Thiosocius teredinicola: one gene and its partner. The protein of the gene in region 1 interacts with the protein of each later gene in a pairwise test. Links are inferred from orthologs where the notes say so. Each region holds a gene or a part of one and is shown on either strand. Other genes may lie near its edges.

Region 1 (7,983 bases):
CACGAAAACGCTGTGCGATCCAGTAGTCGACGCTGACGTATTTGCCGGCGCCGATGAAGAACAGCACCAGCAGCATGATGAAGTAGGTGGTGGCGAACTCGATGCCATTGTTCAGCACGACGAACTCACCGGTTCCGGTAAGCCAGTCGTAGTTGCCGTGCTCTCGCAGCAGGCCGTTTGCCGCCGAAAGGCGCTCGGCCGATTCCGGCGTTTCCGCGATCGCCGCCCAGCCGTGTTGCCAGTGAACGGTGACGGCGGCGACGACCATCGTGATCATCAGCGGGATCGCAACCCAGCGGGTCGCCAAACCGATCAACAGCAGAATCGCCCCGCCGACCTCGGTCAAGGTGGCGGCCCATGCCATGAATTCCGGCATCGGCAGGCCCAGGCCCCAGTCCGGATTGCCGAACCAGGCGATGATGCTGTCCATGTCGTCGAGTTTCTTGGTGCCGGCCATCCAGAACACAGGAACCAGATACAGCCGCATCGCCAGCGGGCCGAGAAAATCCAGTGCACGCAGGCTGTCGAGTATGTCTTGCAGGCGGTTGAAAAGTCCGATCATTGCGGTCCCCGAATTGGTGTTGTTACTTCGGCCGCAACGATGTGCTCTTACAAGAACGGTGATCGAGTCGCGCTAGACGCGGGTACCCAGGATCACGTTGCGGCGGTGAAGATCGTTGAGGAGTTCAAGTCCTCCCGCAATCACGGCATCCGGTTGCGGGTGGCCAAGCTCGTCAGCAATCGTCTTCAGTACATCGAGACCGGTATGCTCCGGGTTTTCTTTCAATAGCTGCAGCAGGCGCTGCGTCACCGCGTTGATCTCGAGAAAGTGCATCTCGTCGAGACGGTCACGGTAGACGACCAGGTGGGTCGGTTCGGCCGGGAGTTCTTCCGGCAGGTATTCCGGGCCGATCTGGTGCACCGGCCATTGGTAACTGAGATTCCATGCCGTCGGGCCGACCAGGGGGCGCCCGTGCAGGAGGTCACCGTTCGGATCGTATTCGACCGCTTCTTCGTCGGCGGTGCTGATCGCCACCGCCAGCTCGACGTACTCGTAGTGCGCCAGTTCGACCATGAACGGCCAGTCGCCGGGTTGAGGCTCGCGTTCCTGCTGCAGGTACTCGATAAATTCCAGGCCAACTTCGGTGAACAGCGGGGTTGCTGCGCGATGCCGGATCATGAAATCGCGCACCATGGCATGCCAGCGCTCGTCGGCGGTGATTCGCCGCAGAACCGGGAAGTTTCCCGAGAGCTGGTCGTTGAAGTTGTTGAAAAACAACTCGGTATAGACGCCCATGCGGCGCGACGTAACGCCGTCGGGCAGCGGGTTGTTCTCGGGGTCGCGGATGTGCGCAGTGAACGCCATCTGTTGGCGTTGAAAGGTGTGCATCGGCGACTCAGGCGACGTCGACATCAGCGGACTCCTGCCAACGTTGCTGGCGGCTGACGATCTGATCGACCTCGCCGAGAAGTTCGTCGAGCGGCGGGATATTGAAATCGCGCTCGAGCAGGGTGGGGAACACGCCGTAGCGTTCATACGCCGTATCCAGCATGTCCCAGACCTCGGGCAGCACGTCTTCGCCGTGGGTGTCGACTCGCAGGTTGTCGGCCTCTTGGTAGTGCCCGGCAATATGCGCGTACATGATGCGTTCGGCCGGGATGCCGGCCAGATAGGCATACGGATCGAAACCGTGGTTGACGCTGTTGACGAAGATATTATTGATGTCGAGGTGCAATCCGCAGTCGGCCTCTTCGAGCACTGCGGTCAAGAAATCGAGTTCGGTCATCTCGCCCGTCGGCACGGCGTAGGTCGAGACGTTTTCCATGCCGATGCGTCGCTCGAGCACGTCCTGCACATGGCGGATGCGCGCAGCAACGTAGTGAACCGCCTCTTCGGAAAACGGAATCGGCATCAGGTCGTAGAGCTGGCCGCTGTCGCCGCAATACGACAGGTGTTCGGTGTAGACGCGCGCCTGGTTCACGTCGAGAAAATGCTTGAGGTCGTGCAGAAAGCCGTCATCAAGCGGTGCCGGACCTCCGATCGATAACGAAAGCCCGTGACAAACGAGCGGGTATTGCTCTGTCAGTTCACGTAGCGCCTTGCCGCGCGAGCCGCCGACCCGAATCCAGTTCTCCGGCGCGACTTCGAGAAAGTCGACCTGTTTCGGCGGATCGGTTCTGAACTGTTCGATCAGCTCAAAGCGCAAGCCCAGTCCGGCGCCGGTGACCGGGTATCGGGCATGGGTGTTTTTGTGCTTGGACATCGCGGATCCCATCGCATTGAATGACAGACCCCGTTGCCGGGGTCTGTCGGGATGCGGTCACGCGGCACGAACAGTGAGTTCTACCGCGATCACGCCGGCTGGTGTCGGATTACTTCGAGCCGCCGCACTTACCAGCGCCGCACTTGCCTTCGGCATCCTTCTTCGAGCCGCCGCACTTGCCGGCGCCACACTTGCCTTCAGCGTCTTTCGAGCCGCCGCACTTGCCAGCGCCGCACTTGCCTTCAGCGTCTTTCGAACCGCCGCACTTGCCTTCGGCGCCCTTGGAGCCGCCGCACTTACCGGCACCACACTTGCCTTCTTCGCCCTTCGAGCCGCCACACTTGCCTTCGTGGTTGTCGGCGATCTGGGTGTAGCCGCCGTTGAGCTCGTTCAACGAGAACGGGTTTGCGGCAGCGTTGGCAGCACCGGCCATCAGCATCGAACCTGCGAAAGCAGCACCAATAGCAGCAACAACCGGTTTCATGGTTTTCTTCGACATTTCACTCTCCTAATGAGTTGCAGTGGTCTGGGACGCCGGAAATTTTTGTGCCGGATGGTCGCCAGTTTTTCCAAACCGTGCGCTGCTGGTCTCCCGGCTGCGTCCGGCAAAAAGTTTCGTTTTTTGTACCCGTCGGGCGAGTCGTCACTGTTCGACGCGCTTTTGCGCCCTGGGTTCACCGCCTAAGACCGGGCTTGCTCCGGAGTTATTTCATTTCGACAGTTTTCTAAGACATTCGAGATAAGCCGCTTCGTCCGGCATGCTGCCGGCGCGCTGTGCCTCCCACAGCACCACGCCGAGACAGTCCATCATGGCGTGTTCGGCTGCGTGCTGGTCGGCGAACTGTTTCACCAATTGCTGATATTGCGTGCGGATGCCCGGCGGTCGATCGCTCGCCACCTGTTCGCCGAGGGTGATATGCATGCCCATGTGCAGCCAGGGGTTGGTCTCGCCGTCGTCGGGGGTGAAATCACGCTGCAACTGGCGTTCGTCGGCGAGATGCCGGTGGTATTCGGGATGCAGTTCGATCACCTGGGCCACGAGCTGTTCAAGCGGCTGTAGGGGGAGGCCCTGCGTGCGTTTCTCCCAGGCTTGGCGAAAGAAGCGACGCAACTCGTCGCGATTCTGTCCGAACATCGAGACCAAGGTATGTTATCGGCGATGCCGCATGGTGCCACAGCAACTGTCCCTGTGCGAAATCAAAGTGGTCAGGGCAAGCATAGACAGAGATGTGCGCGATGACACCCCGCGCGTTTTCGGCGTGCAGCGTTCAGGCGGTTTTGTGACGGTATTCGCACAGGTCCTCGATCAGGCAGGAGCCGCATCGCGGCTTGCGCGCCAGGCAGGTGTAACGGCCGTGCAGGATCAGCCAGTGGTGGGCATCGTGCAGGAATTCCTTGGGGATGAGTCGCAGCAGGCGTTTCTCGACCTGCAACACGGTCTTGCCAGGCGCGATACCGGTTCGGTTGGCGACGCGGAAGATGTGCGTATCGACCGCCATGGTGGGTTCGCCGAACGCCGTATTGAGGACCACGTTGGCGGTTTTGCGGCCGACACCCGGCAGGGCTTCGAGATCGGCGCGGTTGTCGGGCACCTCGCCGGCGTGTTGCTCGATCAGCGCCTGGCACGTCTTGATGACGTTCTCCGCCTTGCTGTTGTACAGGCCGATGGTCTTGATGTATTCCTTCAATCCATCGACACCGAGCGCATGGATCGTCTCAGGCGTGTTGGCGACCGGAAACAATTTGGCGGTCGCCTTGTTGACACCCTTGTCGGTCGCCTGGGCAGAGAGTATGACGGCGATCAGCAACTCAAACGGTGATGAATAAACCAGCTCGGTGGTCGGCGCGGGGTTGGCGGCTCTAAGTCTTTCGAAAATTTCCTGGCGCTTGGCCTTGTTCATGTGCTTTACCGGGGTACTGGCTCTGGTCGACGAAGGCGGTCACGCATCAGGTGTCCGCGGGTTGCTATCATCCTAGAACTGTTGCGCTAATGCCATGTATGGCGGTCCTTCCCGGGGTCGCTTCGGCGCGCCGCGCGTCTACCGCTTGCGGCGTGGCGAGCGACGTGGCAGGTTGTGCTCTTTTGCCGGCAAGGCGCTCAAGCCCCGATCACAACATGTCCGCTGGGGCAGCCGGGCTGGTTGACAATGACGTCTCCGGATCAGAGACAAAGAAAAAATTAACGGTAGTCGGGTCACGATGGGGAGGTGGCCGGCTGCGGCAGGGACAATCGATGCTTCGCATGCAAATACCCGCGCAGATACGTTCGTCGCAGGAGTTTCAGTCGGCGCTCGTGCGGCTGGCGATCTGGGTGTTCATGGTCACGATGGTGGGTATCGCTGGGTGGATCGGCAGCTACGACTTCACCTGGCAGCAGTATGCCTTGTTGTTCAGCATCCATTTCGTCTGGTTCGTCACCATCCTGATCAGTACGATCCTGCGGCCCGAAACGCTGCGCTGGCGTACCTACGCCAGCATTCTGGCTGATCTGAGCGGCACGACGGGGTCGATCTATCTCACCGGCGACGCGACCGGCCCTTACTATCTGCTGTACGCGGTATCGTTCCTGTCGCAGGGCATGCGTTACGGCAAGAACAACCTGCTGGTCGCCTCGGTCGGCAGCCTGATTTCATTTGCGGTCGTAGCCGCCTTGTTGGGTGACTGGCGAATGCAGCCGATCGAGGTGCTGTTCGTGTCGCTGGTGTTGGTGGTGTTGCCGGCCTACGAGTACACCCTGTTGCGCAAACTGCAGTCTGCCAAGCAGGCGGCGGAGGCTGCGAACCGGGCGCGCGGCGATTTTCTCGCCACCATGACCCACGAACTGCGCACGCCGCTGTCCGGTGTGATCGGTATGGCGGGGCTGCTCAAGCGCACCAAGCTCGACGACGAGCAACGCGAGTACCTCGATTCGATCAACACCTCGGCCGATGTGTTGCAGGCACTGATCGGCGACATTCTCGACCTGTCCAAGATCGATGCCGGCAAGCTCGAACTCAAGCCGGGCAAGTTCGTGATTCGCGATTCGATCAACGAGACCTGTTGGGCGTTGAGCAATCAGGCGGTCGAGAAAGGCGTCGAGCTGATCTGCCAGATTGCCCCCGACGTTCCTGAATATGTGTACGGTGACGAACTGCGTTTCCGCCAGATCCTGTTCAATCTGGTCGGCAATGCCGCCAAGTTCACCGATGAAGGTTTCATCGTCGTTTCGGCGCGCGTCATGCCTGCCGACGACGACATTGCCAAGCCCTATCTGCAGGTGGTTATCCGGGATACCGGTATCGGCATCTCCGCCGACCGTGTGCGGCACGTGTTCGACAGTTTCTGGCAAGGTGATCTGTCGTCGACACGCCGGCATGGCGGCACCGGTCTGGGCACGGCGATTGCGCGCGACCTGGCGCGCCTGATGGACGGCGCAATCGGTGTTGAGAGCGAGGAAGGCAAGGGCAGTACCTTCTGGGTGAAGCTGCCGTTCCTGCAGTCGTCCTCGTCGACGCCACCCAAGGCGCCCGGCGTATTGCGCGGTGTGCGGGTATTGATCTTCGAGCAGAACCGGGAGAGCGCCGACGCGATCGCCGAGACCTGCGAAGCCGCCGGCATGCATACCGAGATTGTCGGCAGCATCGATCAACTGGGTGCCTTGTCCGGCGAGAGCCAGGGTCCGGGGCGTCGCCTGGTGCTGGTCGTCGATGAACCGCGCGGCGTCGACCTCGATCGGGTCGGCAATCTGGTACACAAGGTGCTCGGCAGCGACGCGCCGATCGTTTACCTGCACTACCCCCGGCGTAAGCCGCCGATCGGCGGCATGATGTCCGGGCGCGCGTTCAAGCCGATCAATAGTGTGCAGTTGTGGCAGGCCATGGCCAGCGTCGTGGCGCCCGAGAGTGTCGAAGATTTTGCCGCCGATCTGACTGCGCCGATGCCGCAGATCACCGGTGTTGTCGGGCGCCTGCTGGTCGCCGAAGACGACGACATCAATGCCAAGCTGATCTACAGCCTGTTGCGCAAGGTAGGCTGCGACGTGACGCTGGTGCGCGACGGCAAGGCGGCATTCGAGGCGGCGAAGTCCGGAGACTTCGATCTGGCATTCATCGATCTGCGCATGCCCAAGATGGACGGTATCGACTTTACCCGCGCCTATCGCAAGCAGGAGGCTGTGGGCGACCACCTGCCGATCATTGCGCTGACCGCGAATGCCGCTGAAGACGCCAGATCGGAATGCATGCTGGCCGGCATGGACGACTTTCTGACCAAGCCGGTCGACCCGCATGTGCTGCAGGAGCTGATTCTGCGTTACGGTATTCCGTGCCGTTCCTAGGCCGCCGAGTGGGGCTCAACTCGAGGCGTGGTTGCTTGAGAAGCGTTGGTAGACCTGTTCGTCGACCGCGATGGGGTGTCTGCTGACGGCATCGATCGGCCGCCACAAGGTGCGCGCTCTGGCGAGTAGCTTGTTGTCGCGTTTGCGGATGATCTCGGTGTGGCGTTCGAACGTACGCTGATCGGCTTCGCCGACCCAGGTGCGGGCGATGACCACATCCGCGGCGGTCGCCGGTCGCTTGTAATCGATCTCATGGCGAACGACCACCCACAGCAACGCCGCTTTCTCTTCATCGTTGGCGGCCGCAACCCAGTGTGCAACTGCGGCGTCCTGAACCCAGCGTAGATAGATCACGTTGTTGACGTGGTCGAGCAGATCGATGTCATCCGGGCAGACGGCAATCTCGAGCTCGAATGGCTGGTGTGGGTCGAGCGAGGTCATTCGCTTTTGCGTTGTGCCTTCACCGCTTGCATCTCGGTGGCCATCTCTACACCCAGTGACTGAATCTGCGGCAGGATGTCCCTCATCTGTTGCTGTGAGATAGCCAGCGAGGCCTGCATGATCTGCGGCATCTTCTCCAGCATTTTCTGCCCGAGCGGCGTGCGGTAGAACGCGATCAGGTCGCGCAGCTCGTCTTCGCTGAACACGTCGACGTAGATCTGCACATAGTGCGGTTCGAGCTTCTCCCAGCGCATTTCCTGTTTGAGGAGATCGACCATGCGTTCGCTGTACTTGTCGAACACGACCAACAGGTCCTCATCCAGTTGCTGGTTGCCCAACATCTGGCGGAACATTGTTTTCATCTGGGTTTTCACTTGCGGAATCATCTGGTCGACCAGCTTGCGCGATTCCGTGATTTCCAGCAGTTCTACGGCCAGCGCGTTTTTCGCTGCGTCTTGGGCTGTTGGCTGCGTCGTGGTTTGGGTCGCATCCTGCGCCGTTGCGACCAAGGAGGCCAAGCAAAGGGACAGGACCGTCAAAAAGAGGGTGAATCGTAGCGACACGGGTATCTCCTTTCAGCCGTTGACTCGAGTGTGCGCGAACCGAGCGGCACAGGGGACGACCGCTCAGGCGATTTGCGACGGGCCCCGCACTAACGGGCAGCGATGCGGCGTCGCCGCCGTCGCTATGAGCTTGTCGCCACCGGCTCGGTCGTCGTGACGACCGCCGCTTTGCGCTGGCCGAACCGTTTGTCGATGATGTTCTTCAACGCGATCATCATGCCCAGGCCCATGAATGCTCCGGGTGGCAACACCGCCAGCAGGATACCCGGGTATTCGTCGTCGATGGTCCAGCGCCAGTCACGCGCGAACTCGCCGAACATCAGGTGCGCGCCATCGAACAGGGTGCCTTGCCCGATGAGTTCGCGGCTGCCGCCCAGGACGACCAGCGCCAGTGTGAAAC
Region 2 (7,500 bases), 2.8 Mb from region 1 along the record:
GGCAATGGCTACGGTTACGGCGACGGCTATGGCCGTGGCTACAACTACAACGCGCCTTACTGGGCAGCGCCTTACGGTGCACCGGCCTATACCGCGCCGACGATGACCAAGGAACAGCAGGAAGCCATGGCCGAGCAGCAGGCGAAAGCCGTAGAAGCTCAGCGCAAGGCAGCCGAACAGTATGCTGCCAAGCAGGCCGAGGCCTTCAAGGCTGCGCAAGAAGCCCAGCGCAAGGCAGCTGAGCAGTACGCTGCTCAGGCTCCTCAGCAGATGCAGTTCCGCGCTCCCGAGATGCCGGAATTCGCGATGCCCGAGATGACCCGTCCGGAGCGCCCGGAAATGCCGAAGTTCGACATGCAGCGTCCTGAGCGTCCGCCGATGCCTGAGTTCGCTCGCGCTGAACGCCCGGAAATGACCGGCAACTGCTTCAAGCCGATGACTCGCCCGGTAGCTTTCGAAGCGCCCAAGGCACCTGAAATGTCGGCTGATATGAAGCAGCGTCTTGAGTCTATGAAGGCCAAGCAGGAAGAGCAGAAGGCTGCCATGCAGGCCAAGATGGAAGAAATGAAGAAGGCGATGGAAGAGCGACGCGCTCAGATGCAGCAGGGCTGCAAGCAGATCTAATCTGCACTTCGCTGGCATTCAGCAAATAGAAAACGCCCGGCATGGCCGGGCGTTTTTTTTTCGGCTCGCGTCTGCGACAGACAGGTGCGGGCGGAAGGGTAAACTGTTCGCGCGGGCTGTCCCGCTCATCTGTTCAACGTGCCTCCCTTGGACTGGACTCTCTTCTTCAGCGCCTTCCTCTCCGCCACGCTGCTACCCGGCAGTTCTGAGGCCTTGCTGCTGCTGCGCATCGAGCAGGGCGGCGGGGATCCCGCAGCCTTGGTCGTGGTTGCCGCCGTCGGCAATCTGCTCGGCAGCCTGTCGACCTATGCGATCGGTCGCGGCGGCAATCTGGTGTTGCAGCGCTGGTTGCGCATCGATGAGGGTGCGCTACGCCGCGCCGAGCGGTGGTTTCAACGGTGGGGTACGCCGACGCTGTTGCTCGCCTGGCTACCGGTCGTTGGTGATCCCTTGTGCCTGGCCGCCGGCCTGCTGCAAGTGCGCCTTTGGTTGTTCACCGTCATGGTCGCCATCGGCAAATTCGCGCGCTACGCGGTGCTGGCGTGGCTGGTCGTATGACGCCGGTCAGTCTGCATCGATAGCTGCGAACGACGCCGGCTGCCCGCCCATTGACGGTGCGCTTGCGGCCCGCGTGGGCTGGTCTATCGCACTGAAAAGTCGCAGAAAAATACCGAAACGACCTACATTTGTGCACATTTTTAGGACGATTGTCTATAGTCAGAAAAACGTTAAATTGCTGAAAAATAAAGATTATTGAAATTTGCATTGGCATGTTTGCAAACGATCTGCTTTACTTGCCCCCCATATTTGGCGTGCCGAACAGCTTTCTTTACCCGAACACGTCTCCGATCAACCCGTTGGAAGCGCAGCACTATGGCCGTGAAACCGGATCTGGACCCCCAGGAAACACAGGAATGGCTCGACGCACTTGAAGGTGTGCTCGAGAACGAGGGCCCGGACCGCGCCCACTTCCTGCTCGAAAAGCTGATCGACAAGGCGCGCCGCTCAGGCGCCTACCTGCCGTACAGCGCGAATACCGCGTATCTGAATACGATCCCCGTGACCCGCCAGGATGCCTATCCGGGTGATCAGTCGATCGAGCGGCGCATCAGCTCCTTCGTTCGCTGGAACGCGATGGCGATGGTGGTGCAGGCGAATCGCAAGGCGACCGAGCTTGGCGGCCACATCGCCAGTTTTGCGTCCAGCGCCACCTTGTTCGACGTCGGCTTCAACCACTTCTTCCGTGCGACCAACGAGAGCCAGGAAGGCGACCTGATCTTCTACCAGGGACACTCGGCGCCCGGCATCTATGCGCGCGCCTTCCTCGAGGGGCGGATCAGCGAAGAACAGCTCAATCTGTTCCGCCAGGAGGTCGATGGCGGCGGCCTGTCGTCGTATCCGCACCCCTGGCTGATGCCCAACTTCTGGCAGTTCCCGACGGTGTCGATGGGCCTGGGTCCGCTGATGGCGATCTATCAGGCTCGTTTCATGCGCTACCTGCACGACCGCGGTCTGCAGAATGCCGGTGACCGCAAGGTGTGGGCGTTCATGGGCGACGGTGAGATGGACGAGCCCGAATCGCTCGGCGCCATCTCGCTGGCTGCGCGCGAGCGTCTCGATAACCTGGTGTTCGTCGTCAACTGCAACCTGCAGCGTCTCGATGGCCCGGTGCGCGGCAACGGCAAGATCATCCAGGAACTCGAAGCGGTGTTCCGTGGTGCCGGTTGGAACGTGATCAAGGTGATCTGGGGTGGTTACTGGGATCCGCTCTTGGCGCGCGACAAGGACGGCCTGTTGCTCAAGCGCATGGAAGAGGCGGTCGACGGCGACTATCAGGCCTACAAAGCGCACGGCGGTGCCTACGTGCGCGAGCACTTCTTCGGCAAGTACCCCGAGTTGGCCGCGATGGTCGCCAACCTGACCGACGAGGATATTTGGCGCCTGAACCGTGGCGGTCACGATCCGATCAAGGTCCACGCGGCGTACGCAGCGGCGACCTCGCACCAGGGGCAGCCGACCGTCATCCTCGCCAAGACCGTCAAAGGGTACGGCATGGGCGAGGCCGGCGAGGGGCAGAACATCACCCACTCGCAGAAAAAGATGGGTGAAGAGGCGCTGCGTGCGTTCCGCGACCGCTTCAATATCCCGATCCCCGACGACCAGATCGGTCCAGCGCCGTACTTCAAGCCGCCGACCGATGGCCCTGAGATGGCCTATCTGCACGAGCGTCGCAACAAGCTCGGCGGCTACATCCCGAGTCGACGCGCCGAAGCCAAGCCGCTCAAGGTGCCTGCGCTGGATACCTTCAAAGCCTTGCTCGAAGGCAGCGGCGACCGCGAGATGTCGACCACGATGGCGTTCGTGCGCTTCCTGTCGAGCCTGACGCGCGACAAGGACATCGGTAAATTCGTTGTGCCGATCGTGCCGGACGAGGCACGCACCTTCGGTATGGAGGGCATGTTCCGTCAGCTTGGCATCTATTCGTCGGTCGGCCAGTTGTACAAGCCGGTCGATTCCGATCAGGTGATGTACTACCGCGAAGACAAGAAAGGCCAGATCCTGCAGGAAGGGATCAACGAGGCCGGCGCGATGTCGTCATGGATCGCGGCTGCCACGTCGTACAGCAACAACGGCGTCACGATGATTCCGTTCTACATCTATTACTCGATGTTCGGCTTCCAGCGTGTCGGCGATCTGGCCTGGGCGGCCGGCGACATGCAGGCGCGTGGCTTCCTGCTCGGCGGTACCGCCGGTCGGACGACCTTGGCGGGCGAAGGTCTGCAGCACCAGGATGGCCATAGTCATCTGCAGGCGGCGTTCATCCCGAACTGCCGCGCCTATGACCCCACGTTCGCCTACGAACTCGCAGTGATCCTGCACGACGGCATGAAGAAGATGTACGAGGAGCAGCACAACGTCTTCTATTACGTCACCGTCATGAACGAAAACTATGTGCAGCCGGAGATGCCGGACGATGTCGCCGACGGCATCATCAAGGGCATGTATCTGTACCGTCAGGGATCGCGCAAGAAGAAGCGTGTGCAGCTGATGGGGTCGGGCACGATCCTGCGTGAGGTCATCGCCGCTGCAGCCCTGCTCGAAGACGAGTGGAACGTCGCCGCCGACGTGTGGAGCGTGACCAGCTTCACCGAGCTGCAGCGTGACGCGATCGATGCAGAACGTTGGAACATGCTGCATCCGATGGACAAGCCGCGCGTGCCCTATGTCAGCCAGATGCTGGACGACAAGAAAGGCCCGGCGGTTGCGGCGACCGACTATATCCGCAGTTTCCCGGAGCAGATCCGACCGTACCTCGGCGACCGGCACTACCTGACGCTCGGTACCGATGGCTTCGGCCGGTCCGACCTTCGTTCGCAGCTGCGCAAGTTCTTCGAGGTCAATCGCCACTATGTCGTCGTGGCGGCCCTGAAGGCGCTCGCCGATGTCGGTGAGGTCGATACCAGCCTGGTCGCGCAGGCGATCAAGGCCTACAAGATCGACCCCGACAAGCCCAACCCCGCGACTGTCTGAGTGACAGCGAATAGCCAGCACAGACAGTGATACGGAGACAGTAACGTGGCACAGATAATCGATGTGTTGTTGCCCGATATCGGTGATTTTCACGACGTGGAGGTCATCGAGATCCTGGTCAAGCCGGGCGACACGGTAGAGGCCGAAGACTCCCTGCTGACCTTGGAGAGCGACAAGGCGAGCATGGATATACCGGCGCCGCAGGCCGGCGTGATCGCCGAAGTGAAGGTGGCGGTCGGCGATAAGATTAACCAGGGCGACCTGATCGTTACCCTCGAGGCCGGCGACGGCGCATCGGCGGACGCGGCGGCTGCCGACACCCAGGCAGCCGAGCCGCAGGCCGAAGAGTCGCCAGCGCCGACCACCGCGCCGGCCCCAGCTGCGACAACCGAACCGGCGGTTGCAGCCGACGCGCCGAGTGGCGAACCCGAGGTGCGCGACGTGCCCTTGCCGCACATCGGCGATTTTCACGACGTGGAGATCATCGAGATCCTGGTCAGCGAAGGCGATACGGTCGAGGCCGAACAGTCGTTGATGACGTTGGAGAGCGACAAGGCGACCATGGAGATCCCGGCGCCGTTCGCCGGCACGATCAAGTCGATCGCAGTCAAGATCGGCGACAAGGTCAACGAAGGCGATCTGCTAGGTACGATGGAAACGTTGGGCGGCGGCGCTGCACCGGCAGCGGCACCGAGTGCGCCGAGTGAACCGCCGGTGCAGACGTCGGCGGCAGCAGAGGCCCCGGCGGAACCGGCCAGGGCGCCCGGCGAGAAAGAGCCATTGCGCCGCCCGGTGATCGCACGCCCGTCCGATGCGCCACGCAAGAATCCGCATGCCAGCCCGGGCGTACGCCGCTTCGCCCGCGAACTGGGTGTCGATCTGCACTATGTCGACGGCAGCGGGCCAAAGGGTCGCGTGATCAAGGACGACGTGCAGAACTTCGTCAAGCGCGCATTGGCCGAAGGCTCGCCGACGGCGGCTGCATCGGCAGGTGGGGGTGGCGTGCAGCTACCGAGCATTCCGGCGGTGGACTTCTCCAAGTTCGGTGAGATCGAAGAAAAGCCTCTGGGTCGGATCAAAAAACTCAGTGGCGCACATCTGCATCGTGCCTGGCTGAACGTGCCGCACGTTACCCAGTTCGACGAGGCGGACATCACCGAGCTCGAAGCGTTTCGCAAATCGCAGAAAGATGCCGCGGCCAAGGCCGACGTCAAGCTCACCTTCATGCCGTTCCTGATGAAGGCGGTGTGCAAGGCACTCGAGGCCTATCCGCAGTTCAACAGTTCGCTGTCGCCCGATGGCGAGGCGTTGATCATGAAGAAGTACGTGCACATCGGCGTGGCGGTCGACACCCCCAACGGCCTGGTCGTGCCGGTGATCCGCGACGTCGACAAGAAGGGCATCTTCGACCTCGCCGCCGACCTGGGCACGGTCAGCGGCAAGGCGCGCGAGGGCAAGCTTGCACCGGGTGATATGCAGGGCGGCTGCCTGTCGATCTCGAGCCTCGGCGGTATCGGCGGCACGCAGTTCACGCCGATCGTGAATGCGCCGGAGGTTGCGATTCTCGGTGTTTCGCGTGCCGAGATGAAACCCAAGTGGGACGGTTCAACCTTTGAACCACGACTGATGATGCCGTTCAGCCTGTCGTACGATCACCGCGTGATCGACGGCGCTGAAGGGGTGCGTTTCACGACCTATCTGGGTGAGCTGTTGGGCGACATCCGGCGTCTGCTGCTTTAGTGTCGGCTAATGTTCGGCACGCAATGCACAGCATTGACATCGTTGCCGTGCACACTGGCTGAAATGCTGCGTTAATGCCTGCCGTCAAACGAGATCTCGAGTATGTGCTGTACTACGAAGGTCCATAATTGCGTCGGGTCGCGCAGAGATTTGGGATAGAGGAACTTTTATGAGCAAGCAAGGCGAAGTCGCGGATATCCGTACCCAGGTGGTGGTGTTGGGCGCCGGGCCCGGAGGTTACACGGCGGCTTTTCGCGCAGCCGACCTCGGCAAGCAGGTGGTGTTGGTAGAACGCTATGCGAGCCTCGGCGGTGTTTGTCTCAATGTTGGCTGTATCCCATCGAAGGCGCTGCTGCACACCGCCGAGGTGATCAACGAGGTTGCCGAGCTCGAACACATGGGTGTGCGTTACACGCAGCCGAAGATCGATCTGGACAAGATGCGCGCCGGCAAAGACAAGGTTGTCGGCAAGCTGACCGGCGGCCTGGCGGCGCTGGCCAAGCAACGCAAGGTGCAGGTGGTGACCGGTGTCGGCAAGTTCACCGATCCGCGCCATCTCGAAGTGCAGACCGATGACGGCCTGACCCGTATCGAATTCGAACATTGCATCATCGCGTGCGGTTCCAGCGCGGTGAAGATCCCCGGTTTCCCGAATGATGATCCGCGCCTGATCAACTCGACCGGCGCGCTTGCCCTTGAAGACGTGCCGAAGAAGATGCTGATCGTCGGTGGCGGCATCATCGGTCTTGAGATGGCTACCGTGTACGCGACGCTGGGCAGCGAGATCGATATCGTTGAATTGCAGGACGGCCTGATTCCAGGCTGTGACCGCGACCTGGTGCGTCCGCTGCAAAAGCGCCTTGAAAAACAGGTCGACAGTATCATGCTGAAGACCAAGGTCAGCGACATCAAGGCGCAGAAGAGTGGGCTCAAGGTCTCGTTCGAGGGCGATAAGGCGCCCGAGTCGAAGGTCTACGACCGAGTGCTGGTCGCCGTCGGCCGTTCACCGAACGGCAAGCAGATCAACGCCGAGGCCGCAGGCGTCAAAGTCGACGAGCGTGGTTTCATTCCGACCGACGACAAGATGCGCACCAATGTGCCGCACATCTTTGCCATCGGTGACGTCGTCGGTAACCCGATGCTGGCGCACAAGGCGACGCACGAAGCCAAGGTGGCCGCCGAGGTGATCGCCGGTCTGCCGGCGCTGTTCGATCCGCTGACCATCCCCTCGGTCGCCTATACCGACCCGGAAGTCGCCTGGATGGGCCTGACCGAGATCGACGCGAAAGCGCAGGGTATCGAGATCGAAAAAGGCGTCTTCCCCTGGGCCGCATCCGGCCGCGCGCTCGGCATTGGGCGTGAAGAAGGCATGACCAAGCTGATCTTCGATGCCAAAACCAAGCGTCTGCTCGGTGCAGGTATCGTTGGGCGCAACGCGGGCGAGCTGATCGGTGAGACGGTGCTCGGCCTGGAGATGGGCGCAGATGCCGAAGACATCGGCCTGACCATCCATCCGCACCCAACGCTGAATGAGACCATCTGTTTTGCGGCCGAGATGGCAGAAGGCTCGATCACCGACCTGATGCCGCCGAAAAAGCGCTGAGT

Evidence for each region. Proteins that work in one complex are often made in the same cells at the same time.
Region 2: the proteins of nth (region 1) and aceE interact in binary tests that used the Escherichia coli proteins (3 or more experiments, as listed by UniProt). The link is inferred for Thiosocius teredinicola from one-to-one orthologs.

Annotation. Positions count from the first base shown.
Region 1 is NZ_CP019936.1:3,614,146-3,622,128, reverse strand. The notes cover bases 2,350-5,136. They hold nth (endonuclease III), read right to left. Parts: upstream 4,166-5,136; coding sequence 3,533-4,165; downstream 2,350-3,532. Other genes in these bases: B1781_RS17125 (response regulator), read left to right, coding at 4,498-5,136; B1781_RS17135 (DUF1841 family protein), read right to left, coding at 2,974-3,399; B1781_RS17140 (HvfA family oxazolone/thioamide-modified RiPP metallophore), read right to left, coding at 2,374-2,763. In the rest of the region: B1781_RS17155 (HvfX family Cu-binding RiPP maturation protein), read right to left, coding at 1-562; B1781_RS17150 (HvfC family RiPP maturation protein), read right to left, coding at 635-1,414; B1781_RS17145 (HvfB family MNIO-type RiPP peptide maturase), read right to left, coding at 1,398-2,264; more of B1781_RS17125, read left to right, coding at 5,137-6,579; B1781_RS17120 (acyl-CoA thioesterase), read right to left, coding at 6,595-7,020; B1781_RS17115 (DUF2059 domain-containing protein), read right to left, coding at 7,017-7,382; B1781_RS17110 (electron transport complex subunit E), read right to left, coding at 7,706-7,983. UniProt on the Escherichia coli protein: DNA repair enzyme that has both DNA N-glycosylase activity and AP-lyase activity. The DNA N-glycosylase activity releases various damaged pyrimidines from DNA by cleaving the N-glycosidic bond, leaving an AP (apurinic/apyrimidinic) site.
Region 2 is NZ_CP019936.1:805,132-812,631, forward strand. What follows is about bases 1,180-4,355. They hold aceE (pyruvate dehydrogenase (acetyl-transferring), homodimeric type), read left to right. Parts: upstream 1,180-1,497; coding sequence 1,498-4,155; downstream 4,156-4,355. Other genes in these bases: B1781_RS03780 (YqaA family protein), read left to right, coding at 1,180-1,182; aceF (dihydrolipoyllysine-residue acetyltransferase), read left to right, coding at 4,201-4,355. Also shown: B1781_RS23100 (sulfur globule family protein), read left to right, coding at 1-624; more of B1781_RS03780, read left to right, coding at 763-1,179; more of aceF, read left to right, coding at 4,356-5,895; lpdA (dihydrolipoyl dehydrogenase), read left to right, coding at 6,065-7,498. UniProt on the Escherichia coli protein: Component of the pyruvate dehydrogenase (PDH) complex, that catalyzes the overall conversion of pyruvate to acetyl-CoA and CO(2).